Regions from separate parts of the Sphaerisporangium krabiense genome, predicted to be linked through region 1. Evidence: riboswitches for the same ligand, from Rfam matches in the RefSeq annotation. Region 1 holds a riboswitch; each other region holds the start of a gene.
What was found. Region 1 has a riboswitch for cobalamin ahead of BJ981_RS23685 (ABC transporter substrate-binding protein). Riboswitches for the same ligand answer to the same signal wherever they lie in the genome.
Positions count from the first base shown of each region.

Region 2: another riboswitch for cobalamin. It lies ahead of cobN (cobaltochelatase subunit CobN); the one in region 1 lies ahead of BJ981_RS23685 (ABC transporter substrate-binding protein).
Region 3: another riboswitch for cobalamin. It lies ahead of BJ981_RS32185 (ribonucleoside-diphosphate reductase subunit alpha); the one in region 1 lies ahead of BJ981_RS23685 (ABC transporter substrate-binding protein).

Region 1 is NZ_JACHBR010000001.1:5,387,112-5,396,975, forward strand. Features, by position in the region: gene BJ981_RS23660 (nitrate- and nitrite sensing domain-containing protein) at 1-316, opposite strand, end outside; gene BJ981_RS23665 (prenyltransferase/squalene oxidase repeat-containing protein) at 462-2,117, opposite strand; gene BJ981_RS23670 (terpene synthase family protein) at 2,114-2,980, opposite strand; gene BJ981_RS23675 (cytochrome P450) at 2,977-4,329, opposite strand; gene BJ981_RS23680 (Gfo/Idh/MocA family protein) at 4,723-5,574, shown strand; cobalamin riboswitch at 5,622-5,744, shown strand; gene BJ981_RS23685 (ABC transporter substrate-binding protein) at 5,814-6,773, shown strand; gene BJ981_RS23690 (FecCD family ABC transporter permease) at 6,785-7,813, shown strand; gene BJ981_RS23695 (ABC transporter ATP-binding protein) at 7,810-8,628, shown strand; gene BJ981_RS23700 (adenosylcobinamide amidohydrolase) at 8,677-9,345, shown strand; gene BJ981_RS23705 (serine/threonine-protein kinase) at 9,362-9,864, opposite strand, start outside.
Region 2 is NZ_JACHBR010000001.1:4,565,772-4,575,635, reverse strand. Features, by position in the region: gene cobN (cobaltochelatase subunit CobN) at 1-3,026, opposite strand, end outside; cobalamin riboswitch at 3,083-3,210, opposite strand; gene BJ981_RS20235 (ferredoxin-like domain-containing protein) at 3,396-4,799, shown strand; gene BJ981_RS20230 (cobalt-precorrin-6A reductase) at 4,845-5,585, shown strand; gene BJ981_RS20225 (precorrin-2 C(20)-methyltransferase) at 5,777-7,426, opposite strand; gene BJ981_RS20220 (precorrin-8X methylmutase) at 7,750-8,418, opposite strand; gene cobM (precorrin-4 C(11)-methyltransferase) at 8,421-9,296, opposite strand; gene cbiE (precorrin-6y C5,15-methyltransferase (decarboxylating) subunit CbiE) at 9,437-9,864, opposite strand, start outside.
Region 3 is NZ_JACHBR010000002.1:959,168-969,031, forward strand. Features, by position in the region: gene BJ981_RS32170 (polyprenyl synthetase family protein) at 1-404, opposite strand, end outside; gene BJ981_RS32175 (hypothetical protein) at 401-1,498, opposite strand; gene BJ981_RS32180 (Bug family tripartite tricarboxylate transporter substrate binding protein) at 1,740-2,702, shown strand; cobalamin riboswitch at 2,771-2,964, shown strand; gene BJ981_RS32185 (ribonucleoside-diphosphate reductase subunit alpha) at 3,080-5,338, shown strand; gene BJ981_RS32190 (ribonucleotide-diphosphate reductase subunit beta) at 5,338-6,333, shown strand; gene BJ981_RS32195 (mechanosensitive ion channel family protein) at 6,636-7,850, shown strand; gene BJ981_RS32200 (pentapeptide repeat-containing protein) at 7,908-9,482, opposite strand; gene BJ981_RS32205 (DUF5709 domain-containing protein) at 9,569-9,864, opposite strand, start outside.

The DNA.
Region 1 (9,864 bases):
CGAGGCTCTTGGCGCGCTGGTCGGCCAGGGCGTTCCTGCGCTGGTCGGGGGACGAGGGCTCGGCCATGACCGCCGAGGTCAGCAGGCGTTCGCGCTGCAGCTCGGTGATCAGGCTTTCGGCGGGCTGCGACACGTTGGTGTCCAGCGTGGAGACCCACAGGAGGTTGAGACCTTCGCGCAGGGTCACCCAGGCCGCGAAGGCCCAGAGCGCCACAAGCGATAATAGGAGCGCCGTGACCTTGGTCCGGACCCGCGGATTCTGGAAGCGCATAACTCCATCCCTGGCCAGCGTCAGGAAGCCCTCGGTGCGGTTCACGGCGAATGATATCGGCATATGAACGGCTCGCTCGCGCTACGCCGCCGTATCACGCTATAGGTGCAATTTCACCATCTTGCACCCAGGCACCCTAGCACGGCAGAAATGAGGCCAGAACCCTATGTTGTCACCATTGTCAGGAGAATCAGTAAGGAACATCCCTTATGTGAGCACCTCTTCGTCCATATCCCTTTTGTCGCCTATAATGACGTATCTCCGGATTGCGTGACGCGAGATGACGGGCTGAGATCACCGCGGCCCAGATGATCGCGCGTGGTGCGTACAGGTCCTTGTCGTGCCACATGGCGGGCATGGGCGGATGACCGTCGCCGCAGGACCGCTCCAGGAACATCCGGCCGCGCGCGCACGCGCGAAGCCGCGCGGGCTCCGCCGCCGCCGCGCGGCACAGCAGGAGGGTCTGCATCGCGTATGCCGTCTCCTCAGCCGTGCCGCTCCACAGCCCCCACGAGCCGTCCGCGCGCTGCGTCGACAGCGTCCAGCGGATCGCCCGCCGCACCGCCTCGGGCGAATCGCCGCGGGCGTCGAGCGCCAAGGCGCAGCTCATCGTGGCGTAGTAGGGCGAGGCGTGCCACCGGTCCGCCCAGCTCCCGTCGGCCCGCTGGCGGTCCCGTAGCCATCCCGCGACCTGGCCCGCCGCGCCCGCGTACCGGGTGGGCGCGTCCGTGCGGCCGGCGAGGTAGGCGTGCAGGCAGTCCAGGACGTGTGCGTTGACCGTGGTCGAGACCCCCTCCTCGCCGCGCCAGGTGACGAAGTGCTCCCCGGCCTTGTAGTCCCACAGGGCGGCCGGTTCCACCGGATCGCCGAGCAACGCCAGCGCGTACAGGGCGACCGAGGTCGTGTCCGCGTCGGCCGGCAGGCCGGGCCCGGCCGGGACCCCTCCCGCCCGCTCGCCCGCGCGCAGGCTCGCCACGAGCGCCTCCGGCGCGCACAGCGGGACGCCGGCCCGTTTCAGCGTGCTGAGCACCCATCCGCGCTCGAACACGGTGATGGGCAGGGCGCACGGCACGGGCCCGCCGTGCAGGCCCGCGACCGCCTCCAGGTACCGGCGCGCCGGATGCCCGGGCTCGGGCACGGTCCCCGCGCCGAGCCAGGCGGCCGTCGCGGCCGGTGAGGCCCCGACCGCCCCGAGCGGCTCCGGCCGCACCCCCAGGGCGCCCGCCGCCGCCTCGCCGCCGACCTCCAGCGCGTGCAGCAACTTCTCGGGCAGCCGGGCGCCGGACCGCAGACCGGCGCGGATCCTCGCGAGCTTGGCCACGCTCGCGGGATCGGGCCGGGGGAGTGCCACCGCCTCGGCCAGGTGAGGTTCCGGCCCGCCCGAATCGCGCAGCCGCCGGTCGATCGCCTCGGTCAGGTACGCCACGATCAGCTCACGCGCCGGCATGTCCGGCGCCGCGCCCTCCGGCGGGCGTCGCACGGACAGCGCGCGCAGGCCGCGCGCGGCGGACCTGGCGACGTACTCGCCAAGCCCCTCGGGCGCGCCGCGCCGCGTCTCGCCGAGCAGGGCCTCCACGGCGCTCAGGGTCGGGACCAGGTCGTACTCGTCGTGGGCGCCCCAGCGTCCGTTCTCCCGCTGCGCCTCGATGAGGTAGGCGATCCGCTCGGCGTGGCCGGTCAGCCAGGGCGCCAGCGCGACCAGCCGCCCGGTCTCGTAGACCGAGACGCCGACCTGGCCCCACGGCCGCCCGGCGAGCCCCGCGATCAGGCGCTCGGCGCCGGCGGCCACGTCCTGCTCGTCCGCCTCGCCGCCGCACGGGGCGGGAGCGAGGTCGCTGGCGCTCACAGGGAGCCCCAGTACGCGCCGACCTCGTAGAACCCGGCGCAGAAGTCCATCTGGCGCTCCATGTAGACGGCGAGGCGGTCGTGGCCACCGCGCAGCTCGCCGATCAGGGTCCTGGCCTCGCGCGTGAGCGCGGCGGCGCGTTCGAGCACCTGCTCGCGCGACACGCCGATCAGCAGGGCGTTGAGGTCCCCCCAGCTCTTGTCCCGCTCGTAGGAGGAAAGGTCGTTGAGCAGCCGCATGACCCGCTGAACGGCCCGTGCCGCCTGGCGGACGCGGTCGGCGTCCCGTGCCGCGTCCGGGCCGCCGGTGGCGATCCAGTGGCAGGCGAACACGAAGCAGAAGCCGTGGTTGTCGGCATTGTCCAGGTACTCCTCCAGGGACGGCGTGATGCCGGCGGCCTTCCAGTCCGACTCCCGCGCCATCGTGTCGAGCATCCGGGCCAGTTCGTCGCGCCAAACCGTCTCCAGCTCGGGGAACGCGGGCGCCGCCGCCAGGTCGGCGCGGAGATGCGCCAATGTGCGGCCGAGGTCGTCGCCGGCGGCGGGCGGGACTCCGTCCGCCACCGCCAGGCACGCACCGACCAGCTCGCGCACCTCGCCGGGGGAGCTGTGGACGTAGTCGGCCAGCCAGTCGGCGGCGAACCCCCACAGAGCCGCCTTGTTCGTGATCTTCAGCTCCTCGGCGGTGAACCACGGCCCGCTGAAGGCCATGGCCATCGAGAGCGTGCCGTAGAAGGCCGCGTCGAACGGCCGCGCGGGGAACAGCCCCGGGTATTCCGCCGTCCACTGCCGCATGTGCCGCTGGGAGCGTCCGGCCTCCGCGCAGATCCTCCCGATCTCCAGCGCGTCCAGGTCCGTGCTCACGCGGCCTCCCGCCGGGCGTGGACGAGCGTCAGCTCGACCTTCTGGCGCGGGCGCAGCGTGGCCGCGGGGAGGGGGGTGATGGGACGGCCGCCGCGCACGGTCGGGCGGAACCGGCTCAGGATGGCGGCGATGATCAGCGGCGCCGCCATCTCGAACAGCGGCTTGCCCAGGCACAGGTGCGGGCCGCCGCCGAAGGGGAAGTAGGCGTAGCGGTGGCGGCGCTCGGCGGCCCCTGGCGCGAAGCGCTCCGGGTCGAACTCCAGCGGACGGTCCCAGAACCCGTCCAGCCGGTGGGTGGCGTACGGGCTGATCAGCACCTGCGCCCCGGCCTCGATCGGCACGCCGTCGATGCGGTCGGCGTTCTCGGCCACGCGGGGGAACAGCCAGGCGGCCGGGCTGAGCCGCATCAGCTCCCGCAGCACCATCGAGGTGTAGGTCAGCTCCGGCAGGTGGGACGCCCGCACCGGCCCGTCGCCCACGACCTGGTCCACCTCGGCGCGCAGCCGGTCGGCGACGTCGGGGTGGGCGTCCAGCGTGGGCCACAGCCAGGTGAGGGCGGTCGCCGTCGTCTCCGCGGCCGCGCTGTACATGTTCACGATGTCGTCGCGGATCTGCCGCTCGCCCTCGCCCCGCTCGGCTCTGGCCTGGTAGAGCGCGGAGAAGACGTCGCCGGGCGCGTGCGGGCACCCCTGCCGGATCATGGGCAGGATCTCCTCGTCGATGGTCTTCACCGCCGCCATGAAGGTCCGGTCGCCGGGCAGGCGGAGGGAGTAGGGCATGGAGGGCATGAGCAGGCGGAAGGCGATGGCGCGGGTCGCGCGGTCGTAGGCGAGGGACAGCCGGTGCCCGGCCGCGCGGGAGAGCCGCCCGCCGAACAGCACCTTGATCACGGTCTGGTTGACGAGGTCCGCCAGTTCCTCGGCCGCGTCGAAGGTACGGCCCGAGACCGCGTACCCCTCCAGTTCGCCGACGCGCTCGTTCACCGTGCGCGCCATCTCCTCGGCCAGCGAGGCCACCTTCCTCGCGGTCAGCAGCGGCTGCATGATCCGCCTGCTGGCCTCCCAGGAGGCGCCGTCGCTCAGAATGCTCTGCCCGAGCAGGCGTCGCACGGGCCGCCACAACATCCCGTCGCGCTGGTAGTTCTCCCAATTGCCGCGCAGCACGTGCTGCACGTGGTCGGGATGGCTGACGAGGTAGAGGGAAGGCGAGCCGGCGGGGAGACGTACGATCATGCCGCTCGCATCGCGGGCGAGCGTCGCCAGCATGTTCACGGGGTCGCGCCAGAGCCGGGGGAGGAGTCTGAGGAGGGGAACGGTTCGGGCATGCCGGGGGGAAGCGGCGACCGACATCGTGGGGTGCTCCAAGGGGTGTGCTGCGGGCCGTGCCGCGTTCGCGCCATGCGTGAAAGGCCGTGAAAGGCCGTGACCGGTTGTGCCGCACGAAGCGGGCGCCCAGGTGCCGGGGGAGGGGGGTCCGGCTCCGGAGGCTTCCTATCGAGCGCCGCTCACCGCATATCGCGAACGCGACAATTGGTAATTTCGTGCGGCAAAATGCCACATGATCAATGAACTATCACGATCGCGGACCGCGATCAAGGTTTCGGTCAATAACCACTTAGACCGTCGAAAATGGCCTTTTCCGTACAGTCCGGAATCCAAGGGCGTGATACCCGCCGCCGGAGACCCCCACACGGCTGGGCTAGTCTCACTCCGACCGTCGGACACCCCGGGGAGCTGAACGTCGTGGAACCAGTGTCGGTGGGCCTCATCGGAGCCGGGCCGTGGGCGGAGGCCGTGCACGCCCCCATGCTCGCCGCCGGGCCGCACACGCGGCTCGCCGGGGTGTGGGCGCGCAGGCCCGAGGCCGCCGCCCGCCTCGGGGCGCCGGTGTACGAGCGGGTCGAGGAGCTGTTCGACGTCTGCGAGGCCGTCGCGTTCTGCGTCCCGCCCGCCGTGCAGGCCGAGCTCGGCCTCCTCGCCGCCAAGGCCGGCAAGGCCCTGCTGCTGGAGAAGCCGCTGGCCGCCGACCTCGACGCCGCGCGCCGCCTGGCCGACGCCGTGGGCGAGGCCGGCGTCGCCTCCCAGATGGTGCTGACCTTCCGGTACGCCCCCGCCACCAAGGACTTCCTGCGGCGGGTCTCCGGCCTCGACCCCTTCGGCGGGCACGCCGTGAACGTCTCCGGCGCCCTGCACGAGATCGACTCCCCGTGGCGGCGCGAGCGCGGCGCGATCCTCGACGTCGGCCCGCACGTGATCGACCTGCTGGACGCCGCGCTCGGGCCCGTCACCGGCGTGCGCGCCCACGGCGACCCGCTCGCCTGGACGGGCCTGCTGCTGGAGCACGAGACCGGCGCGGTCAGCGAGGCGTCGCTGTCCATGGCCGCGCGCGGCGGGGACGGCGTCTCCCGGGTCGCGGTCTACGGCCACCGGGGCAGCGCCACACTGACCGGCGACGTCCTCGGCCCGGAGGTCTTCCCCGCCATGGCCGCCGAGTTCGCCGCCACCGTGCGCGCCGGCGGCGGCCACCCGCTGGACGCCCGCCACGGCCTCCGCCTCCAGGAGATCATCGCCGCGGCCGAGGCCCAGCTCGCCTGACCTGCGGTGGTACGCCGGTCACGACCTGGCGTGTCCCCTCCACCCGTGGATTGATACGGTTCGTGTGACGCGTGGCGTGGAGCGAAGTCCGGTGTGATTCCGGCGCTGTCCCGCAACTGTGAGATCCCCTCGGATCGAGCCAGGTCGCCTCCACCCGCGCCGACGCCGTCAACCCTCGTGGAAAAGGGTGATCCGTCATGACCACGGGTCCTCGTTTCCCGGCAACAGGAGGAACCCGCGTGAGGCCCGTACGCACGGCCCTGGCGTGCGCGTTGCTGGGTACGCTGACGCTGGCCGCGTGCGGCCGGACCGACGCTCCCTCAGCTCCCGGCGCAGCCCCCAGCACTTCCCAGGCTCCCGCCCCGTCCGCGGGCGCCGCCGGCTTCCCGGTCACCGTCCAGGCCGGCAACGGCCCGGTGACGATCGCCGCCAAGCCCACGAAGATCATCTCTCTGTCGGCCAGCCACACCGAGACGCTGTTCGCGATCGGCGCGGGCCCGCAGGTCGTCGCCGTGGACGACCAGTCCAACCACCCGGCGGAGGCGCCGAAGACCGACCTGTCCGGCTTCAAGCCGAACGCCGAGGCCATCATCGCCAAGAGCCCCGACCTGGTCGTCCTGTCCAACGACATTGACGGCATCGTCGGCGCGCTCACCAAGGTCGGCGTCCCGGTGCTGCTGGAGCCCGCCGCCACCAAATTCGACGAGGTCTACGACGAGATCGCCGACCTCGGGGCCGCCACCGGCAACGGCGCCAAGGCCGCCGAGCTCGCCCAGGGCATGAAGGGCCGGATCGACGCGATCGCCGCCGCCGCGCCCAAGGACAAGAAGCTGAGCTACTACCACGAGCTGGACAGCACCCCCTACTCGGTGACCTCCAGCACCTTCCTCGGCCAGGTCTACGGCCTGTTCGGCCTGACCAACATCGCCGACAAGGCCCCCGACCCCGCCGGCGGCTACCCCAAGCTCTCCAGCGAGTTCGTCGTCAAGGCCGACCCCGACCTGATCTTCTTGGGCGACACCAAGTGCTGCGGCCAGTCCAAGGCGACCCTCGCCAAGAGGCCCGGCTGGGCCGGCCTGTCCGCCATCAAGAACGACCGGGTCGTCCCCCTCGACGATGACATCGCCTCCCGCTGGGGGCCGCGCGTGGTCGACCTGGTCAAGGTCGTGGGCGAGGCCGTCCAGAAGGCCGCGGGCTGAGACCGGCGGCCATGGCGACGGCGTCTCCGGCGCGCGCACGGCCGGCGGCGCTCGTGGTGGCGCTGGTCGTGCTCGCGATCTGCCTGCTGGCGGGCCTGACGATCGGGGCGGTCGGCATCCCCGCGAAGGGCATGCTGCTCGAACTCCTCGACCGGCTGCCGTTCGTCTCGGTGAGCTCGGGTCTCTCGCCGGTCGAGAAGGGCCTGCTCTTCGAGCTGCGCATGCCCCGGGTCGTGCTGGCCGCCGTCGTCGGCGGCCTGCTCGCCATGTCCGGCGCCGGCTACCAGGGCGTGTTCCGCAACCCCCTCGCCGACCCCTATCTGCTCGGCGCCGCCGCGGGCGCCGGCTTCACCGCCACCCTGATGATCGTCCTGGTGCAGGTGGAGGGCCTGGTGCCGATCGCCGCGTTCGGCGGCGCGATCGGCGGGGTGCTGCTGGCGTACGCGCTCGGCAGCACGGCCGGGCGCGGCGGCGGCACGGCCACGCTCGTGCTCGCCGGGGTCGCGGTCTCCTCCTTCCTCGCCGCGCTGCAGGCGTTCGTCCAGCAGATCCGCGTCGAGCAGCTCCAGAAGATCTACTCCTGGATACTCGGCGGCGTCGCGGGCGACTGGTCCCAGGTCCGGCTGGTCGCCCCCTACGCCCTGGTGTCGGCGGTCGTCCTGCTGGCCCACGGCCGCCTGCTCGACGTCATGTCGGTGGGCGACGACGAGGCCGTCGGCCTCGGCGTGGACGCCGCCCGGGTACGTCTCGTCGTCCTGTGCGCCGCGTCCCTGGCCACGGCCTCCGCGGTCGCGGTCAGCGGCCTCATCGGGTTCGTCGGCGTGGTCGTGCCGCACGCCGTGCGGCGGCTCGCCGGCGGGTCCTACCGCGTGGTGCTCCCGCTGTCGCTGCTCGGCGGCGCCGCGTTCATGGTGCTCGCCGACCTGCTGGCCCGCACGATGCTCGCCCCGGCCGAGCTGCCCATCGGCGTGGTCACCGCGTTCGTCGGCGCGCCGTTCTTCGTCGGCATCCTGCGCGCCACCCGCACGGTGAGCGTGTGAGCACCTCGCCCGGCCCGGTGAACTCCGTCGAGGTGCGCGGCCTCGGCGTGTCGCTGGACGGCAGGCCCGTGCTGTCCGGCGTCGGGCTGTCGGCGCGCGGCGGCGAGTGGCTGGCGGTGATCGGGCCGAACGGCGCCGGCAAGTCCACGCTGCTGCGGGCGATGATGGGGCTGGTGGAGGCGAGCGGCGAGGTGCTCGTCGACGGCGTCCCCGCGCGCGGCCTCGCGCCGCGCAGGCGCGCCCGCCTGATGGCCTACGCCCCGCAGGACCCGGTGCTGCCGCCCCAGCTGACCGTGTTCGAGTACGCCATGCTGGGCCGCACGCCGTACATCTCCTACCTCGGCCGGGAGTCCAGGAGCGACAGGAGCGTCACCGGGTCCGTGCTCGAACGCCTCGGCCTGGCCGCGCTCGCCGGCCGGCCGCTCGGCCACCTGTCCGGCGGCGAGCGCCAGCGGGTCGTCCTGGCCCGCGCGCTCGCCCAGCAGGCCCCCGTGCTGCTGCTCGACGAGCCCACCACCGCCCTGGACCTCGGCCACCAGCAGCAGGTGCTCGAACTGGTGGACCGGCTGCGCCTGGCCGACGGCCTCACCGTGATCACCACCATCCACGACCTCAGCCTGGCCGGGCAGTACGCCGACGCCATGCTGCTGCTCGCCGGCGGGCGCCCCGCCGCCGCGGGCCCGGTGGCCGACGTCCTCACCGAGCCCCTGCTCGCCCGCCACTTCGGCGCCCGCGTCCGCGTCGACGCCGGCCCCGACGGCCGCCCGCTGGTCAACCTCGTCCGTCCCCGGCAGGACGCCCCGAAACCGGCCTGAGGGCCCCGGGGTACGCTTCGAGCACCCCCGGCCCCCTGAGGAGTCCCCATGCCGTCCCCGCCGTCGCTGAGCCACCGGCACGAGGACGGCGCCCGTCTCGCCTCCCTGCTGTGGGAGTTCGGCCCCGGCTGGCGCATGATCTCCTCCGCCGTGCTCGGCGGCGGCATCGTCCCCGCGGAATGGGTGCTGAACGCCCAGGTGGTGGCCGCGTACGCGCGCATGGACCCGAGGGAGCACCTGCGCGAGCTGGCCCCGCCCGGCACGGGCGTCGGCATGATGACCGCCGCCTCCGTCGACCGCTACACCCGGGCCGAGGACGGGGGAGCCGAGGCGGTCGCCACCGTCGGCCTGCGCGTGCCCACCTGGGCGGCCTCGCCCGAGGGCGTCCCCGACACCGAACTGCGCCCGCAGCGGCTCCACCCGGCCCCCGGCACCGTCAACATCGTCGTGGCCCTCCCCGTGGCCATGTCCGACGCCGCCCTGGTCAACACCGTGATGACCGTCACCGAGGCCAAGACCCAGGCCCTGATCGAGGCCGGGTACGCCTGCACCGGCACCGCCTCCGACGCCGTGTGCGTGGCCGTGCGCGCCGAAGGCCCGCGCGAGCCGTTCGGCGGGCCCAGGTCCGTCTGGGGCGCCCGCCTCGCCCGCGCCGTCCACCACGCCGTCCTCGACGGAGCCCGCGCCTGGTCGGCCGCCCACGACATCACGCCGTGACGGCCGGTGGGACGGCTCAGGACGGGAACGTCGTGGTGGAGGTGACGCGGTCGATGGCGGTCTGGTCGCACCTCGCGGGCGGGCAGAAGAAGGCGAGCAGCGCGACCGGCTTGTCCTGGCCGCGGCTGACGATGTAGACGACCAGGTCCAGGCGTCCCTGCTGGGCCGGGTCGTTCACCACGCCCGTGAGCCGGAACGCCGGCCTGCCCCCGACGGTGGCCGAGGTGGGCGCCGAGGCGAAGTCGGCGGGCCCCGGCAGCACGAAGCTCAGGCTGCGCTTCAGCGTCTCGGGCGCGTCGGAGGTGCTGATCGTGTCGTTGAGCTCGGCGAACACGCCGGTCGCCCGCTCGGGATGGCTCGCGAGCAGGGCGTTGACGGCCGTCCAGTCCGAGGCGATCGGCACCGAGAACAACGTGTCGAACTCGGCCGCCGCCGGGGAGAACACGGCGTACTCGTCGTTGTGCGTGCGGGACTCCCACGTGCCCGGGTACTCGAACGCCATGGGAGCGGCAGGGCTCC
Region 2 (9,864 bases), 820 kb from region 1:
TACACCTCGGCCAGGTCGGCGTCGTCGCGCCAGTTGCGGCTGTCGATGAGCGGCAGCAGCCCCGCCCCGTACGCGCCCGGGCGGGAGCCGAAGATCCGCGTGGTGGCGCGCCGCTCGTCGCCGTGCGCGGCCCGGTCGGCCCGCACGTGCGCGCGCACGTAGTTCAGCTCGTCCGGCTCCTCCTGCGCGGCCGCGAGCCGGACGGCGTCGTCCAGCATGGCCACGACGTGCGGGAACGCGTCGCGGAAGAACCCGCTGATGCGAACGGTCACGTCCACGCGGGGACGGCCGAGCTCGGCGGCGGGCACGGCCTCAAGGCCCGTGACCCGCCGGGACGCCTCGTCCCACACCGGGCGGACGCCGAGCAGCGCCAGCACCTCCCCCACGTCGTCCCCCGCGGTCCGCATGGCGCTGGTCCCCCAGATCGACAGGCCGACCGAGCGGGGCCACTCGCCGGTGTCGGCGCGGTAGCGCGCGAGCAGCGAGTCGGCCATCGCCTGCCCGGTCTCCCACGCGAGCCGGCTCGGCACCGCCTTCGGGTCCACCGAGTAGAAGTTCCTGCCGGTCGGCAGCACGTTGACCAGGCCGCGCAACGGCGACCCGCTGGGCCCCGCCGGGACGTACCCGCCGTCCAGGGCGTGCAGCACCGCCCCGATCTCGTCGGCCGTCCTCGCCAGCCGCGGCACGATCTCGGCGGCCGCGAACTCCAGCACCCGCGCCACGGCCTCCGTCCCCTCCGTGGCGCCGAGGACGGACGCGCGCACCTCTTCCACCGCCGCCGGATCCCAGCCGCGCTCCTCCATGCCCTCGACCAGCGCCGCCGCCAGACCCTCGGCCCGGTCGGTCTCGGCGCGCCCCGCGGCGCCGTCCTCGGTCAGGCCGAGCGCCTCGCGCAGGCCCGGCACGGCGGTGCCGCCCGCCCACATCTGCCGGGCGCGCAGCATGGCCAGCACGAGGTCCACGCGGGCGCGTCCCTCGGGGGCCTGGCCGAGCACGTGCAGCCCGTCGCGGATCTGCACGTCCTTGACCTCGCACAGCCACCCGTCCACGTGCAGCAGGAAGTCGTCGAACTCGGCGTCGTGCGGCCGGTCCGCCACCCCGAGGTCGTGGTCCAGGCGCGCCGCCTGGATCAGCGTCCAGATCTGGGCGCGGATCGCGGGCAGCTTGGCCGGGTCCATCGCGGCGATCGAGGCGTGCTCGTCCAGGAGCTGCTCCAGGCGCGCCATGTCGCCGTAGCCGTCCGCGCGGGCCATCGGCGGCACGAGATGGTCCACCAGCACGGCGTGGGCGCGGCGCTTGGCCTGCGTGCCCTCGCCCGGGTCGTTGACCAGGAAGGGGTAGATCAGCGGCAGGTCGCCGAGCGCGGCGTCGGTGCCGCAGGAGGCGGACATGCCGGCCGACTTGCCCGGGAGCCACTCCAGGTTGCCGTGCTTGCCGACGTGGACGACGGCGTGCGCGCCGAAACCGTCGCGCAGCCAGCGGTAGGCGGCCAGGAAGTGGTGGCTCGGCGGCAGGTCCGGATCGTGGTAGATCGCGATGGGGTTCTCGCCGAACCCGCGCGGCGGCTGCACCATCACCACGACGTTGCCGGCGCGCAGCGCGGCCAGCACGATCTCGCCCTCCGGGTCGCGGGAACGGTCGACGAACAGCTCGCCCGGCGGCGGGCCCCAGTGCCGCTCCATGCGGGCCCGCAGGTCCTCGGGGAGGGTGGCGTACCAGGCGCCGTAGCGGGCCGCCGAGACGCGGACGGGGTTGCCGGCGAGCTGCTCCTCGGTCAGCCAGTCCTGGTCCTGGCCGCCCGCGGCGATGAGCGCGTGGATCAGCGCGTCGCCGTCCCCCTCGGCCACGCCCGGGATCTCGCCGTCGGCCCCGATGTCGTACCCCTGGTCCCGCATCGCGGCCATCAGCCGTACGACGCTGGCGGGCGTGTCGAGACCCACCGCGTTGCCGATGCGGGCGTGCTTGGTCGGGTACGCCGACAGCATCACGGCGACCCGCCTGGCGGACGGGGGCACGTGCCGGAGCGCGGCGTGGCGGACGGCGATGCCCGCGACCCTGGCCGCGCGCTCCGGGTCGGCCACGTAGACGGGCAGGCCGTCGGCGTCGACCTCCTTGAACGAGAAGGGGACGGTGATGATCCGCCCGTCGAACTCCGGGATGGCCACCTGCGAGGCGGCGTCCAGCGGCGACAGGCCGTCGTCGCTCGCCAGCCACGTCGCGCGGTCCCCCGTGAGGCACAGGCCTTGCAGGACGGGCACGTCCAGCCTCGCCAGCGCGCCCACGTCCCACGCCTCGTCGTCGCCGCCCGCCGACGCGGTCGCGGGCCGCGTGCCTCCCGCCGCGAGCACGGTCACCACCAGCGCGTCCACCTGGGCGAGCGCCTCCAGCAGACCCGGCTCGGCCGCCCGCAGCGAGGCGCAGTACACGGGCAACGCCCGCCCCCCGGCCTCCTCCACCGCGTCACACAGCACCTCGACGAACCGCGTGTTCCCCGCGACGTGATGCGCCCGGTAGTAGAGCACCCCCACCACAGGCCGCCCCTGCCCCTCCACGGCCCGCGCCCCTGCCCCCTGTGTCTCCGAGGACCGCGGGCGGTCCAGGACGCCCCAGCTCGGGGTCGGCGCGGGCGGCGCGAAGCCGTGGCCGGTCAGCAGGACGGTGTCGGACAGGAAGCGGTGCAGCTCCGCGAGGTTCGCCGGGCCGCCGTGGGCCAGGTAGGCGTGCGCCTCCGCGCACACGCCGCCCGGCACCGTGGACAGCTCCATCAGCTCGGCGTCAGGGGCCTGCTCGCCGCCGAGCACCACGACCGGGCGGGGACCGGCCAGCACGGCGTCCAGCCCCTCCTCCCAGACGCGCCGGCCACCGAGCAGGCGGACCACCACGAGGCCGGCGTCCTCCAGCAGCGGGGGAAGGTCGCCGGGCGCCAGCCGGGCGGGGTTGCCGAGCCGGTACGGCAGACCGCTCGCGCGTGCGCTGAGCAGGTCGGTGTCAGAGGTCGACAGCAGCAGGACAGGGAGTTCGCGCACGGCACGTTTCCTCACTCGGGGTCCGCGCCCCGGGTAGCGGGTCCATACACGGCTCGGAGTCTCCTGGCTCCCGGATCAGCGCTTCACCCCGGCCTTCCCGCCCGTCTCCGGGCCGTGGCCTTCAGGTGGGGTCGACTCCCCGGTAACAGTGGCGGGACCGCGCCGGACTCACACCGGCTTCCTCCGCATCGCCGTCGCCCCTATCAGATCACGCCCCCACCGCCCATGGGGAGAGAGGTACCCCTTCGACCGAAGGATCCGACCAGTGCCCGCACGGCCGCGCCCTCACGCCGGATGCCCAGATCCCACCGGCTGTCTGAAGGGGACGCACTGGTCTGAGGGCTCGGGCCTGGGGTTACGATCCTCGGCGTGGCGGTCGTGGACTTTCCCGAGCGGGCGCGGCGGGACGCCTGTCCCGGCGCTCTGCAGACGCATGCCGCGGCGGACGGCGCCGTGGCACGGGTCCGCGTCCCCGGAGGGCTGCTCACGGCCGGACGGCTGCGCGAGCTCGGCGCGGCGGCGGCCGACCTCGGCTCGGGGGTCATCGAGCTGACCTCGCGGGCGAACGTGCAGGTACGCGGACTGACCGGACCGGCGGCGGCACGGTTCGCCGAACGGATGGCCGCCGCCGGCCTCCTCCCTTCGGCCACGCACGAACGGGTGCGCAACATCCTGGCCTCTCCCTTGGCCGGCCTGGACGGGCGCGGACTCCTGGAGATCGCCCCGCTGGTCCGCGAACTGGACGCCATGCTCCTCTCCCGCCCCGCCCTGTCCGACCTGCCCGGCCGCTTCCTGTTCGCCCTCGACGACGGCCGCGGCGACGTCGCCCACCTCCCGGCCGACATCACCTACATCCCCTTGCCGCCCCCCGCATCCCCTGAGCCTTGCGAGCCGGTCGTGCCCGTCCAGGGCGCGGTTCTGCTGGCCGGGCGGGACACCGGCCTGCGGGCGGGGCCGCGCGAGGCCGTGGCGCTCATGATCGACGCCGCCGAGGCGTTCCTCACCGAGCGCGCGGCGCGGGGTTCCACCGCCTGGCGCATCGCGGAACTGGCCGACGGGCCCGAAGCGATCACCACGCGCCTCCACGCCCCTTCTCGGCCTACGGCGCCTGGTCGTGCCGCGGTCGCGGGCGAGGTCGCCATCCCCGCGGAGCCGGGCGCCGTGCTGCTCGGGCCGATGCCGCAGGCCGACGGACGGGTGGCCCTCGTCGTGATGCCGCCGCTCGGACGGCTGACGGCCGCGCAGACGGCCGTACTGGCGGCGGCGGCCGAGGCGGGGCCTGGTGAGGTACGGCTGACGCCGTGGCGCGGCGTGATCGTGCCCGGACTGACCCCTGAGGACGCGGAACGATGGCGCTCACGGTCGGAGGAGGCCGGGCTGGTCACCGACCCGCGTTCCCCGTGGAGCGGCGTGTCGTCCTGCGCCGGGCGACCAGGATGCGAGAAGTCCCTCTCCGACGTCCAGACCGACGCCACCCAGGCCACCGGCCAAGCCACCACCGCCCGGGCCGCCCTTCTGGGGGACACCGCCCGCGTCACTCCTCAGAGCGGCCCCGCCCGCGCCGCCCTCCAAGCAGCCGCCGGTCCGTCGGGCGTGCCGCTGCCCGTGCACTGGGTGGGCTGTGAGCGTCGGTGCGGGCGGCCGAGTGGGGACGCCGTGCTGGTGGTGGCCACCGGGGACGGGTACCGGGTCGAGGCCGGGGGTGGGAGCGTGCGCGCGACGGCCATCGAGGACGTCGCCGCCGCCGTCACCGCGGCCCGGGACGCGCGCTGACGGAGCTTCGTGTTCGTGGCGCGAGAGGCATCACAGGGAGGCTCGGTGAGTGCGGGGGTACTGATACTCGGCGGCACGGGCGAGGCGCGGCGGCTCGCGGCGGCGCTCGCGGGACGTCCCGAGATCCGCGTGGTCTCGTCGCTGGCCGGCCGGGTGAACGACCCACGGCTGCCGGAGGGCGAGGTGCGCGTCGGCGGGTTCGGCGGCCCGGACCGGATGGCCGTATGGCTTCGTGACCAGCGCATACGTGCGGTGGTCGACGCCACGCACCCCTTCGCCGAGCGGATCACCGCCTCCGCCGTGCGGGCCACGGAGCTGGCCGGGGTCCCGTTGCTGGTGCTCAGGCGTCCGGGATGGCGCCCGGAGGAGGGGGACGACTGGCGCTGGGCGCGGTCGCTGGAGGACGCCGCCGCGTCCCTGCCCTCCCTGGGACGCAGGGTGTTCCTCACGACCGGACGCCAGGGCCTGCCCGTGTTCGCGGGCCTGGACGCCCTGTGGTTCCTGATCCGCACGGTGGACCCGCCCGAGCCTCCGCTGCCCGCCCACCACCACCTCATCCTGGACCGCGGACCGTACACACCGGACGGCGAACGCTCGCTGATGCGCGAACACCGGATCGACGTCCTGGTCACCAAGGACAGCGGCGGGACAATGACGGTAGCCAAGCTAGCCGCCGCCCGGACTCTCGGCCTGCCGGTCGTCGTCGTACACCGCCCACCCCTACCGGCCTGCCACGTGGCCGAAACCGTGGAAGCTGCGCTCACCTGGCTGCACACCCTGCTGTGAACGCTCGGGTCGACCCCGCATCGTCATCCAGTTCCCCGACGAAACGGCGACGTCCCAATCACGCGCGTCGAGACCCCTTCACGCACCCTTCCCATGCCCCGCTGTCGTGGCTAGCTCCGCGGTCCCACCCGTCACCTGCGCCAACAGCGCACGCCGCACAAAAGGGCCGCAAGCGACGAACGGGGACGCATTCACTCTGCCGGGTAGCGACGAGGGGTGTAGACGGTGGGGCCGCTGGTTCGGGTGGTGTGGCGGGTCATCGAGGAGCCGATCAGGAGTAGGCAGCGCATGTCGATGCCGTTGACGTCCAGCTTGTTCAGGGTCGTGACGTGGACGTTCTCGGCGGGGCCGCCGACGTCGCGCCCGACGACGACGGGGGTGTCCGGGGCGCGGTGCTCCAGCAGCAGGTCGCGTGCCGCTTCCACCTGCCAGCGGCGGGCGCGTGAGGCCGGGTTGTAGATGGCGATCACGAGGTCCGCGCGGGCGGCGGCGGTCAGGCGGGCCGCGATGACGTCCCAGGGCTTGAGCCGGTCGGACAGGGACAGGACGCAGTAGTCGTGGCCGAGCGGCGCGCCCGCGCGGGCGGCGACCGCCTGGGCCGCGGTCAGACCGGGCACCACGCGCACCGGCACCTCGGCGAACCGTGGCTCGCACGCCACCTCCAGCACCGCCGCGGCCATGGCGAAGACGCCCGGGTCCCCGGAAGACACGACGGCCACTCGCGAGCCCGCCCTGGCCAGCTCCAGCGCGTGGGCGGCGCGCTCGGCCTCCACGCGGTTGTCGGACGGGTGCCGCCGCTGGCGCGGGTTCGGCGGCACACGGTCCAGGTACGGGCCGTACCCGACGAGGTCGTCGGCGCGTGCCAGCACGTCCTGAGCCTCAGGCGTCAGCCACGCCCGCCCCGCAGGCCCAAGCCCTACGACGGCCACTTCCCCCCGCGCCGCATCCCCCTGGCCCGCCCGCTCGCCCGAGCCCGGCGCCGCCCCGCGCCACTCCCCCTCGCCGTGCCTCACATGCCCGGCCGGGACCGGCCCCGGCTCACACCGCTTCGTCTCGCCTTGGCCCGCCCCATGCGATACCGCCTCGCCCGACGCCGGGGTGGGGGTGGGGAAGGAGGCGCCGGCCCTGCTGGGGATGAGGGCGAGGGAGAAGTACGGCACCTCGGTCGGGTCCACGTCGGCGAGGGGGGCGATGCGCTGGCGGTCGCTGGTGGCGCGCTCCACGTACCAGGCCTCGTCGAGGCGGCCGGCACGGGCCAGCGCGTCGCGGACGGCGGGGAACGTGCGGCCGAGTTTGAGCACCGCCAGCGAGCCGGGGTCGGCCATGCGCGCGGCCAGCGTGTCCGGCGGCAGCGTGCCGGGCAGGACGGTCAGGGTCTCCTCGCGCTCGACCAGCGGGCGGCCCAGCACCGCCGAGGCGGCGCTCACCGAGGTGACGCCGGGCACGACCTCGGTCGGGTAGCGGTGCGCGAGACGCTTGTGCATGTGCATGTAGGAGCCGTAGAAGAAGGGGTCGCCTTCGCAGAGCACGACCACGTCGCGGCCGGCGTCGAGATGGGCGGCGAGGCGGCGGGCGCAGTCCTCGTAGAACTCGTCGATCGCGCCCTGGTATCCGCCCGGGTGCCGGGTCGTCTCGGTCGTGACCGGGTAGACGAGGGCCTCCTCGATCTGCCCGTCCCGAAGGTACGGCGCGGCGACGGCCCGTGCGACGCTGCGCCCGTGCCGTGCGCTGTGGTAGGCGATCACCTCGGCGTCGCTGATGAGCCGTGCGGCCTTCACGGTCACCAGTTCCGGATCCCCAGGCCCCACCCCCACCCCCCGCAGCCACCCTCTCCCCCGCACCTCGCCACCCCGAGCCCCGCCATCCCGAACCTCACCACGCGGGACCCCGCCATCCCGAACCTCACCACGCGGGACTGCGCCATCTGAGACCCCGCCACTCGGGACCCCGCCATCCCGAACCTCACGATCCCGGCCCCCGCCGCCCTGAACCTGACCGCTTCGGCCCCCGACCTCGCCGTCCCGGATCACGCCGTCCCGGGCCCCGCTGCCTCGGGCTCCGCCGTCCTGGACCTCGCCATCCCGAATCGCGCCGTCTGGGGTCACGCCGTCTCGGGTCTCGGGCTGCTGAGGGCCGGTCTGCGCTTCGGGGTTCATCGGGGTGTTCACTCTTTCTCGCTTGCGATCGCGTTGACGGCCGCCGCTGCCAGGGCGCTTCCGCCTCGGCGGCCGTGTACGACCAGGTAGGGCAGGTCGCCGTGCTCCGCCAGGGCCTGTTTGGACTCGGCGGCTCCGATGAAACCGACCGGGAGGCCGAGTACGGCGGCGGGGCGTTCCGCGCCGTCACGGAGCAGTTCCAGGAGCCGGAAAAGGGCGGTGGGCGCGTTGCCGATGGCGACGACCGCGCCGGCCAGGCGGTCGCGCCACAGCTCCAGCGCGGCGGCGCTGCGGGTGGTGCCGAGGCGGCGGGCCAGGTCGGGCACCCGAGGGTCGCCCAGCGTGCAGAGCACCTCGTTGCCCGCGGGCAGCCGGGACCTGGTCACGCCCGAGGCGACCATCGTGGCGTCGCACATGATCGGCGCCCCGGCGAGCAGCGCGGCCCGCGCGGCGGCGACCACGCCGGGCGACCAGGCGAGATCCCGGACGAGGTCCACCATGCCGCAGGCGTGGATCATGCGTACGGCCACCCGCGCGACGTCTTCGGGCACGCCCACGAGGTCGGCCTCGGCGCGGATGGTGGCGAACGAGCGGCGATAGATCTCCGCACCGTCGCGCACGTAGTCGTACGGCCCCGCCGCCGGACCGCCAGGCCCGGCGGTCTTCTCGGAGCTCATGCTCATGGATGCTCCCCGCGGTCCCTGAGGTGCTCTCCACGGTCCTGGGGGTGCTCCACGCGGTCCCGGGAGTGCTCCATGCGGGAGTGCTCCTCGCAGTCCTGGGGGTGCTCCCCGCGGTTCCGGGTCGCCGAGTACAGGTGGCTGTCGGTGAACTCCGATGCCGTGAGCACGCCGCCGACGACGATCACGGCCGTGCGCCGTACCCCGGCCTCCTTCACCCGTCCGGCGATGTCGGCCAGCGTGCCGCGCAGGATCACCTCGTCGGCGCGGCTGGCGCGGGCGACCACGGCCACCGGGCAGTCGGCGCCGTAGTTCGGGATCAGCTCCTCCACCACGGCGTCCACGCGCTGGACGGCGAGGTGCAGCACCATCGTGGACCGGCTCCGGCCGAGCGACGGCAGGTCCTCGCCGGGCGGCATCGGGGTGGCGCGGGCGGAGGTGCGGGTCAGCACGACCGTCTGGCCGACCCCGGGCACGGTGAGCTCCCGGCGTAGCGAGGCGGCCGCCGCGGCGAAGGCGGGGACGCCGGGGGTCACGTCGTACGGCACCCCGGCCGCGTCGAGCCTGCGCATCTGCTCGGCCATCGCGCTGTAGATCGAGGGGTCGCCGGAGTGCAGCCGCGCCACGTCCAGGCCGTCGGCGTGCGCGGCGAGCATCTCGGCCACGATCTCGTCGAGGTTCAGGCGCGCGGTGTCCACGAGCCGGGCGCGCGGCGGCGCGTGGTCGAGCAGCTCTTCGGGCACGAGCGATCCGGCGTACAGGCACACCGGTGAGGAGGCGATCAGGTCGCGCCCGCGCACGGTGATGAGATCGGCCGCTCCCGGCCCCGCCCCGATGAAGTGCACCGTCACGACGACGCCTCCCAGTTCTCGCATGTTCTTTCGCGTTCCCGCACGTCCCTCACGTCCTCACGAAGCCTTCACACGAAGCCTTCACGTCCTCACGAAGCCTTCAGCTCCGCACGAAGCCTTCGCGTCCTCATGGAGTCCTCACGCGGCGCCGCGCCCGCCCCGGCTCATGGCCGGACCGCCGTCCAGATGGTCACGGGCATCGCGGGGCGCCAGGCGGTGAAGCCGCCGACCGGGCCGGCGCGGTGGACGGCCAGGCGGAGCAGGTCGCCGCCGAGGCGGGCGTGCCAGGAGGCCAGGACGGCCTCCGACTCCACGGTGACCGCGTTGACGACCAGCCTGCCGCCGGGCCCGAGCGCGTCCCAGCAGGAGGAAAGGACACCCGGCGCCGTGGTCCCGCCACCGATGAAGATCGCGTCCGGCGGGTCCAGCCCCTCCAGCGCCTCCGGAGCCTTGCCGTGCACGACCCGCAGGCCCGGGACGCCGAGCGCGCGGGCGTTGCGCCCGATCCGCTCGGCCCGGTCGGCGCGGGACTCGACGGCGGTCGCCGCGCAGGACGGGTGGGCGCGCATCCACTCGACGGCGACGCTGCCCG
Region 3 (9,864 bases), on a different contig from region 1:
ACCAGCTCGGCGGCCCTGGCCACCAGGTAGTCCCCGGCGAGGATGGCCACCCGGTTGCCCCACCTGGCGTTGACGCTCGGAACTCCCCGCCGCGTCGCCGCCTCGTCCATGACGTCGTCGTGGTACAGCGAGGCCACGTGGATCAGCTCCACGGCCGCCGCCGCGCGCGGCACCTCCGGCCGGTCGGGATCCCCGAACCGCGCGGCCAGCAGGGCGATCCTGGGACGCAGCCGCTTGCCGCCCGCGGCCAGCAGGTGCGTCGCGACCGTGGTCAGGAAGGGGTCGCCGGGGGCGCGCAGCGTGGCGGCCAGCAGCTCCTCCACCTCCGCCAGGGCGTGGCGGGTCCACTCCGCGAGGGGACGCTCGCCGTCCGAGAGGGCCAGGGGGCCCGGCACGCCCGTCATCCCCGCCTCCCGCACATCGGGCACGCGCCGCGCCGCCGCAGGTAGTAGCAGAAGGCGGCGAACGCCAGGGCCGGGCCCCACAGCAGCCAGAGCGCGTGCGTGCCGAGCAGCACCGGGCTGTAGCCGGTCAGCCGGCCGAGCTCGGGCGAGGTGACGATGCCGAGGCCCGCCGTGACGACGATGGGCGCCACGTACGCCGCCGGGATCACGGCGAGCGTGATGGGGACGCGGCGGCCCGCCAGGCCGGGCGTCCAGTGGGGGAACACCTCTCCCCAGCGCTGGACGAGACCCAGCGTGAGCGCCGCCCCCGCGACGGCGGCCGTCGCGAGCCCCGCGCCCGCCCAGACGCCGCCGCTGTCCCACAGCGAGCGCAGCAGCGCGTCGTCGATGCCGAGCGGGATGCCCGCGAGCCAGGCGTACCGGCTCGCCGCGTACAGCAGGGGGATCACGACGGCCGCGGCCGTCGCCCAGCGGCTCAGCGCGAGCAGGCGGCGCCGGTCCCGCGCCGAGCCGTCGTGGCGCCGGCCGCAGCGGGCGCAGGCCCCCCGGGCGCGCCGCTGCCAGGACAGCACCGTGAACGCCACCAGATAGCCGCCGGCCAGGCACCAGACCTGGTTCAGCAGCGACCAGTCGAACACGGCGGCGTAGTCCACGCCTCGCGGCCAGCCGAAGGGGGCGCCGAGGATCAGCATCGGCGCGTACCCGGTGAGCGCGAGGACGTCCTCGGTCGGCACGCCCACGAGCAGGACCGCCGCCACAGTCCAGCCGAAGCCGAGCAGGGCGGCGCGCGCCGGGCGGCCCGGCGACACCGCGTGCCGGCCCGCCATGGCCAGGGCCGCGACGGCGGTGACGAGCAGCACGGTCGCGAAGATCGGCGCCCCCGTCGAGGCGGGCGGCGACCGCAGCAGCGCGGGGGAGTCCTCCGCGTGTCCCGGCCCGAAGGGGTAGCCCTTCCCGGAGATCGTCCAGAACAACGCCACCACTCCGTACAGGGCGGCCCACACCGCCGCCGCGTATCCCGCCCATCCGGCCCACCCGGCTTTCCGGGGAGAGGTGGTGGTGGACGGTGTGGTGTCGGATCGGGTGTCGGACACGATGGCTCCCATTTCGACGGGCGAAAGACCAACGTGTCCACATTCGCCGCGCGCCGTTGACCGGCGACTCCCCCCGCATCGGGAACCGCCTCCCCCGTACGGGGGACCGCCTCTCCCGCGCGGTGAGCGGGACGTCGAGGTGGGTCAGGAGCGCGGAGGACGTCAAGGATCCGTTCTCGTGCCGTGTGCCGGGCCGCTGAAATGGGCATTTAGCCCGATATCGGGGGAAAGGGCGTGAACCATGCGTCGTCGCCAGGTTCTCGCGCTCGGCGCGGGGCTCGTCGCAATGGCCGCCGGGTGCGGCGGCGCCACCGGCACGCGCGGCCCCGCCACCACGCGGATCTCGATGGTGGTGCCGGGCCCGGCGGGCGGCGACGCCGACAGGGTCGCCCGGTCGCTGAAAGGAGTGGCCGAACGCGAGTCGCTGGCCAGGGCCGTCCACGTCGAGACCAGGCCCCTCGCGTCCTGCCTGGCCGAGTTCACCCGGGCGCCCCGCGCCGACCAGGTCCTGATGGCCGAACCCGAGCTGGTCGGCACGGTGCGCGCCGCCCGCCCGTCGGGCGCCTTCGCCGGCACGACCCCGGTGGCCCGGCTCTGCGGCGAGTGGGAGCTGATCGCCGTCCCCGCGTCCTCGCGCCTGGCCACGTTCGGCGCGTTCGCCGACGCCCTGCGCCGCGACCCCGGCCGGCTCGCCGTCGCGGGCAGGAACGAGGGCGGCGTGGACCACCTGCTGCTCGGCATGCTCGCCCAGAGCCTCGGCGTCGACGCCCGCCTGGTCCGGTACGCGGCCCACCCGACCTGCGACGACGCCGTCGCCGCGCTCAACGGCGGCGGCGCGGCCGCCGTCATCGCGGGGCAGGCGGCCGTGCGGGCGCGCGTGCGCTCGGGAGAGCTGCGCGTGCTCGCGGTGTCCTCGCCCGAGCGCATCCCCGGCCTGGAGGCCCCGACGCTGCTGGAGTCCGACGTCCACCTGTACTGCGCGAACTGGCGCGGCCTGCTCGGGCCGGGCCGCCTCGCCGACGACGACCGCGCCGCGCTGGCCCTGCTGTGCCGGGACGTGGCCGAGTCGCCGCGCTGGCAGGCGCTGTGCGGGCGCAACGGCTGGACCCCCTTGTACCTGGACGGCGAGGACTTCCGGCAGTGGCTCGGCGTGGAGTCGGCCCGCCTCGGCCGCGCGCTCGGCGAGCTGGGCGTGCGGGCCTGACGGTGACGCTCCGTACCCCTGCTCGACACAACTTATAGGGGTTGTTGCGCGCCGCGCCACTAGATGTAGGATCCATGCTCGTCGCTGGTTCGCTTCGGCGAGGTAAGAGGGAAGCCGGTGTGAGTCCGGCGCTGCCCCGCAGCGGTGAGCGGGAACGACCGCCGTCACAAGGCACTGGGCCGCAGGGCCCGGGAAGCGACGGCCAGTAGGGGTGTGCCGTGCGCCCGCGAGCCCGAAGACCTGCCCGTGACGTCGTCCAGGCCCCGAGGGAGGGCCGCGAGACGAGGTCGTCCCGGCATGCCCGCATGAGGGCCGCCGGGCCATGTCTTCGTGCGCTCCTTCCTCGCGGCACCCCGTTCGCACGAAGGAGACAGCAGGTGACCGTGACCGACGCGGTGACTCACCCGGCGAGTGACGCGGCGACCGTCCCGCCCCCGGCCTACCGGCGGGACGCGGCCGGCGAGCGACGGCGGCTCGCCATCGAGGAGGCCGCCGCCCGGGTCATCGCCGACCCGGAGAACTCCCGCCTCGCCGCCCGGCTGCTCGCCGAGGAGATCGCCGAGGAGGCGGCGGCGCACGGCGTGCGGAGGTTCTCGGAGTCGGTCGCGGCCACGCACGCCGCGGGCCTGGTCCACGACCGGCTCGCCGCGTTCGTCCGGGACCACGCCGCCGCGCTGGACGCTCTCACCGACCCGGAGGGGGACGGCCGCTTCGAGTACTTCGGGCTGCGCACCGTCTACGACCGCTACCTGCTGCGCCACCCCGTCACCCGGGGCGTCCTCGAGACCCCGCAGCACTTCTTCCTGCGCGTCGCCTGCGGCCTCGCGCGGACCGTCGCCGAGGCCGGCGAGCTGTACCGGCTGATCTCCACGCTGTCGTACCTGCCGAGCTCGCCCACGCTGTTCAACTCCGGCACCCGCAGGCCCCAGCTCTCCTCGTGCTTCCTGCTGGACTCCCCGCGCGACGAGCTGGACGGCATCTACCAGCGGTACGCCCAGGTGGCGCGCCTGTCGAAGTACGCGGGCGGCATCGGCATCGCCTGGACCAGGGTCCGCGCGCGCGGCTCGCTGATCCGGGGCACCAACGGGCTGTCCAACGGCATCGTCCCCTGGCTGCGCACGCTGGACGCCAGCGTCGCCGCCGTCAACCAGGGCGGGCGGCGCAAGGGCGCGGCCTGCGTCTACCTCGAACCCTGGCACGCCGACGTCGAGGAGTTCCTCGAACTGCGCGACAACACCGGCGAGGACGCCCGGCGCACCCACAACCTGAACCTGGCCAACTGGGTGCCCGACGAGTTCATGCGCAGGGTCGAGGCCGACGCCGAGTGGTCGCTGTTCGACCCCAAGGAGGTCCCGGAGCTGACCGACCTGTGGGGTGAGGCGTTCGAGACCGCCTACCGCGAGGCCGAGGCCGCCGGACGGCAGGTCCGCAAGGTGCCCGCCCGCGCGCTGTACGGCCGCATGATGCGCACGCTCGCCCAGACCGGCAACGGCTGGATGACGTTCAAGGACGCCGCCAACCGCGCGTCCAACCAGACGGCGCTGCCGGAGAACGTCATCCACCTGTCCAACCTCTGCACCGAGATCCTGGAGGTGACCAGCGACGCCGAGACCGCGGTGTGCAACCTCGGCTCGGTCAACCTGGCCGCCCACCTGACCGGCGGCGGGCTCGACTGGGCGCGGCTGCGCGCCACGGTGGCGACCGCCGTCCGGTTCCTGGACAGGTCCATCGACCTCGGCTACTACCCGACGCCCGAGGCCGAGGCCGCCAACAGGCGCTGGCGCCCGATCGGGCTCGGCGTGATGGGCCTGGCCGACGTGTTCTTCGCGCTGCGCCTGCCCTTCGACGCGCCCGAGGCGCTGGCCCTGTCCACGCGCGTCGCCGAGGAGATCGCGCTCGCCGCCTACCGGACGTCCTGCGACCTGGCCGAGGAGCTCGGCGCCCACCCGTCCTACGGCGACACGCGGGCGGCGCGCGGGACGCTGCACCCGGACCACTACGCCGACGCCCGGCCCGTCCACCCCGGCGAGTGGGCGGCGCTGCGCGAGCGCGTCGCCGCCACCGGCCTGCGCAACTCGCTGATGATCGCGATCGCTCCGACGGCGACCATCGCCTCGATCGCCGGATGCTACGAGTGCATCGAGCCGCAGGTGTCCAACGTCTTCAAGCGCGAGACCCTGTCGGGGGAGTTCCTGCAGGTCAACCGCTACCTGGTGCGCGACCTGCGGGAGCGCGGGCTGTGGACGCCCGAGGTCAGGGACGCGATCAAGCGGGCGGACGGCTCGGTCCAGGACATCGCGTCCATCCCCGAGGACCTGCGCGCGCTGTACCGCACCGCGTGGGAGCTGCCGCAGAAGGCGCTGATCGACATGGCCGCGGCGCGCCAGCCGTACGTCGACCAGTCGCAGTCGCTGAACCTGTTCATGGCGGCCCCGACCATCGGCAAGCTGTCCTCGATGTACGCCTACGCCTGGCGCGCGGGGCTGAAGACGACCTACTACCTGCGCTCCCGCCCGGCCACCCGCATCGCGCAGACCACCGTCGCCGTCCCCGCCACGGCGTCCGCGACGCCCTCGGAGCCCGAGGCCGTCGCCTGTTCCCTGGAGAACCCCGAGATCTGCGAGGCGTGCCAGTGATGCTGCTCGACCCCGGCATGAACCTGACCCTGCGTCCGATGCGCTACCCGGACTTCTACGAGCGCTACCGGGCCGCGATCCGCAACACCTGGACGGTCGAGGAGGTGGACCTGCAGTCCGACCTCGCCGACCTCGCCCGGCTCGGCCCGCAGGAGCGCCACCTGATCAACCGCCTGGTGGCCTTCTTCGCCACCGGTGACTCGATCGTCGCCAACAACCTCGTGCTCAACCTGTACCAGCACGTCAACGCGCCCGAGGCGCGGCTGTACCTGTCGCGGCAGCTCTTCGAGGAGGCCGTGCACGTGCAGTTCTACCTCACGCTGCTCGACACCTACCTGCCCGACCACGACGAGCGGGCCAAGGCGTTCGCGGCGATCGAGCACATCCCGTCCATCCGGGACAAGGCCGAGTTCTGCTTCCGCTGGATCGACTCCATCGAGGGGCTGGCCCGGCTGGAGACCCGCGACGACCGGCGGGCCTTCCTGCTCAACCTGATCTGCTTCGCCGCGTGCATCGAGGGGCTGTTCTTCTACGGTGCCTTCGCGTACGTGTACTGGCTGCGTTCGCGCGGCCTGCTCGGCGGGCTGGCCACCGGGACGAACTGGGTGTTCCGCGACGAGTCCATGCACATGGAGTTCGCGTTCGCGGTCGTGGACACCGTGCGGGCCGAGGAGCCCGAGCTGTTCGACGACGAGATGGGCGCCCAGGTGACCCGCATGATCGAGGAGGCGGTCGCCGCGGAGCTCGCGTTCGCCCGCGACCTCTGCGGCGAGGGCGTCGCCGGGATGACGGCCGAGGGCATGCGCGAGTACCTGGAGTACGTCGCCGACCGGCGTCTGGCCCGGCTGGGCCTGCCGCCGCGTTACGGGTCGGCCAACCCGTTCGCCTTCATGGAGCTCCAGGACGTGCAGGAGCTGGCGAACTTCTTCGAGCGGCGCGTGTCGGCCTACCAGGTGGCCGTGGAGGGCACGGTGCGCCTGGACGAGGCGTTCTGACCCGCCGTCCCCGCCGTGGCGTATGAGCCATGTCTCTCTTTTTCATGATTCGTAATTCGATGTCTGGTTAGAACTGCGCGAGAGCCGGCGCGTGGCCCTGGGGCCCGCGCCGGTGGCACGTCCGTGAGCGGTGCCGCTGGAGGCCGCTGAAGGCCGCGGGAGGAGGTGATCGATTCCACCCCGGACTCGTGTGAAATGCCTGGTTCTGTGATGATTCGTGGTGACCAGCCGCGGCCCCGGGGGCCGGCGGAGGCCACGATCCCCCGCCCTGACGGGAGCCGACGACGAAGGGGGCGCCGCCGGTGCCATCGCTAGGGAGCTGGACGCTGCTCGTGCTCACGGTCGTCGCGGCGATCGTCGCGGTCGAGCTGCTGCGGAGGCTGCTGAAGTCGCGCCGGGTCAACGGCAGGTTCTCCCTGGCCGGGCCGCTGGTCGAGCGCTGCACCTGGCCGGGCTTCGCCACCGCGGGCGTGGTCGCGTTCAACACGGTGTACGTCCCCGGCATGACGGGGAACACCGGCGCCGACGGCCGCCCCGTCCCGGGCCCGAGCGGCAACGCGATCGAGCAGGTCGTCACCCTCCTGCTCATCGCCTGCGTCGCCTGGCTGGTCATCCAGGCCGCCTACGCCGTCACCGACGTGGTGCTGGAACGGCTCGGCACGGTCGAGGGCGAGGGCAACCGCAGGGCGCGGCGCATCCGGACGCAGATCGCGCTGGTCCGCCGGGTCGCCGCCGCCGTGATCATCATCGTGGCCATGGGCGCCATGCTGTTCAGCTTCCCCGCCGTCCGCGCCCTCGGCGCGGGGCTGCTGGCCTCGGCGGGCATCGCGGGCGTGGTCGCGGGCATCGCGGCGCAGTCCACGCTCAGCAACCTCATCGCCGGGCTGCAGCTCGCCTTCAGCGACGCCATCCGCCTGGACGACGCGGTGGTGGTGGACGGCGAGTGGGGCCGCATCGAGGAGCTGACGCTGACCTACGTCGTCGTGCGCCTGTGGGACGAGCGGCGGCTGATCCTGCCGGTCTCCTACTTCACCACCAACCCGTTCGAGAACTGGACCCGCTACGAGAGCCGGGTCATCGGCCACGTCCTGCTGTACGTCGACTGGTCGGTCCCGGTGGACGAGCTCAGGACCGAGTTGTACCGGCGGCTGCGCGACCATCCGCTGTGGGACCAGAAGGACTGGTCGGTCCAGGTCACCGGCGTCCAGCCCAACGGCCTGGTGGAGCTGCGCGCGCTCATGAGCGCCTCCGACGCCCCGAGCGTGTGGGACCTGAAGTGCGACATGCGCGAGCACCTGGTCGCCTACGTCCGCGAGAAGTACCCCGAGGCCCTGCCGCGCCTGCGGGTCGAGGAGACCGCGTTCCCCGGCGGCCCCGAGCGCACGGGGACCCGGCCGGGCGCGGGCCTGCTCGGCGGGCCCCGCACGCCCTACCCCGACGACGTCGCCGGCTCCCAGCCGGACGGCGGCCCTCCTCCGAAGGCCGACGCCGACGCCGACGCGGGCCCGGCACGCTGACCGGACCGCGGCACGGCCCCGCGCGCGGCGGACGCGCGGCTCGGCCGGACGCGCGGCTCAGCCGGCCTGCGGCCGCAGCACCCGCGTGGCCCCCGCGATCAGCGCCGTCGCGAGGATCCACCCGGAGGCGATGAGCACGTTCGCCAGCCACTGCGTCCACCCCACCGGCTCCCACGCGGCGCGCTGCTCGAAGACGCTCACCGGCACCAGCAGGTCCAGCGTGTAGGGGAAGGCGTGGAAGACGCGCCGCTCGTCCAGGCCCACCTGGGAGGGCGGGTACAGCGTGAACACCACCGTGCCCGCGACGAGCAGCAGCCCGAACCACACCCCGGCCAGCCACGCGCGGTGCCCGTACCCGACGGCGACGTCCAGCACGTACCCGCCCGTCCGGCCCGCGACGCCGAGCGTGGCCCGCCGCGCCCGCTGCTTGGCCAGCAGGACGGCACGGGCCTCCTGGTCGTGGCCGATCCTGCGGTACCAGGTGGCGAGCTGCTCGTAGGGATGCGGACGGTAGCCCTCGGGGTCGCGCGCCAGCCAGGACAGGCGGTCGGCCAGCGTCATGCCGCCGCGCAGCGACTCGACGGTGAAGCCGTTGAGCCGCACGGCCGCGGGGTAGGAGCCGGCGGCGTCGAGCAGGACGCCGATCCGCGAGTATCCGAGGTTCACCTCCCCGCTCATCGACGTCGGCCGCAGGATCAGCTCGTCCACCTGCATGTGGCTGAGGTGCAGGCACCGCTCGCTCCCGGGCGCCGACAGCACCGCCTTGTCGAACGACAGCACCCCTCCCACCCGGGCGCCGCGGAGCCGGACCGTGCCCACGGCGGTGAAGCCGCCGCTGAACTCGATGCTGGACGCCTGCAGGTGGTCGGCGTACACGGCGTGCCCGCCCTCATTCTCGATCACGGCGCGCTGCAGGTACAGGCCGCTGTTGAAGCGTGCCCCGATCATGCGCAGGCCACCCTGCGCGCGCAGGTCGCGGCAGAACGCGCCGCCGTCCACGGTCAGGCCGCCCGCCCAGAGCGCCCACTGGTTCTGGTCCCAGCCGCGCTCGCGCTTCTCGGCGTCGGTGAACGGGCGGCGGGCGTTCTCCAGGTAGCTCTCGGAGGCTCCGCCATCGGGGTCGGGCGGGTGCAGGACGGTCCTGGCCAGGCGGAGCTGCCCGGTGATGTGCGCGTTGTCGAGCCGTAAGCCGGCGCGGATCGTGCAGTCGTCCAGCTCCAGCATCCCGTCGATCGTGCAGCGCGCCGCGCGCAGCCGGTAGATGTCGCAGCCGCGGAACCGCACACCCTTGGCGGTGGTGTCGGTCAGCGAGACGATGCCCGGCAGGTGGCAGTTCAGCAGGTGGAGCTTGGTGGTGAGCGCGGCGTCGGAGAGGTCGAGGTTCCCGGGGACGTGCGCCCCGGCCAGCCGCAGCCCCGCGACCTGCCCGGGTTCCGGCGGGTTGGCGCCCAGCATGAGCGCGGCGATCACCTCGGCCCGCACCGTGCGCGCCCGTCCCCAGGAGGCGCCCTTCGCGGGGTCGTCGGCGCCGGGGTCCCCGCTGCGCAGGTCCACCCACGCGCCGGAGGGGTAGGCGTCCCACACCCGTCGCTCCGCGGCGGTCAGCCGCCGGAACGGTCGTGATCTCCGCACACCTGGACTCTAGCGCGACGGCCCCGCCTCCGGCCGGTATGAAGTCCCATGGATCGGGGCAATCCAGTCCGGCCGTACGGCGTGGGTCAGTCGGGTTCGATGTGGATCGCCCGCTCCTCGGCCGACAGGTCGCCGTCGTCCGCTCCGAGGTCCTCGGCGTACTCCTCGGACTCTCTGTCCGGGCGGGCGCCCTCGTCGGGGGCCACCAGCCGGTGCTCCTCGCGCGGCGAACGGGCGCGGTCGGGGGCCTCCCGCCACAGGCGGCGATCGAGGTCGTCGCGCTGCCGCGGGTCGTCCGGGGTGATCTCGTAGCCGATGGGCAGGTTGTCGGTCCACTCCTCGATCTCGGTCAACTGCTCGTCGTCGCCCATGTCGGGCTCGC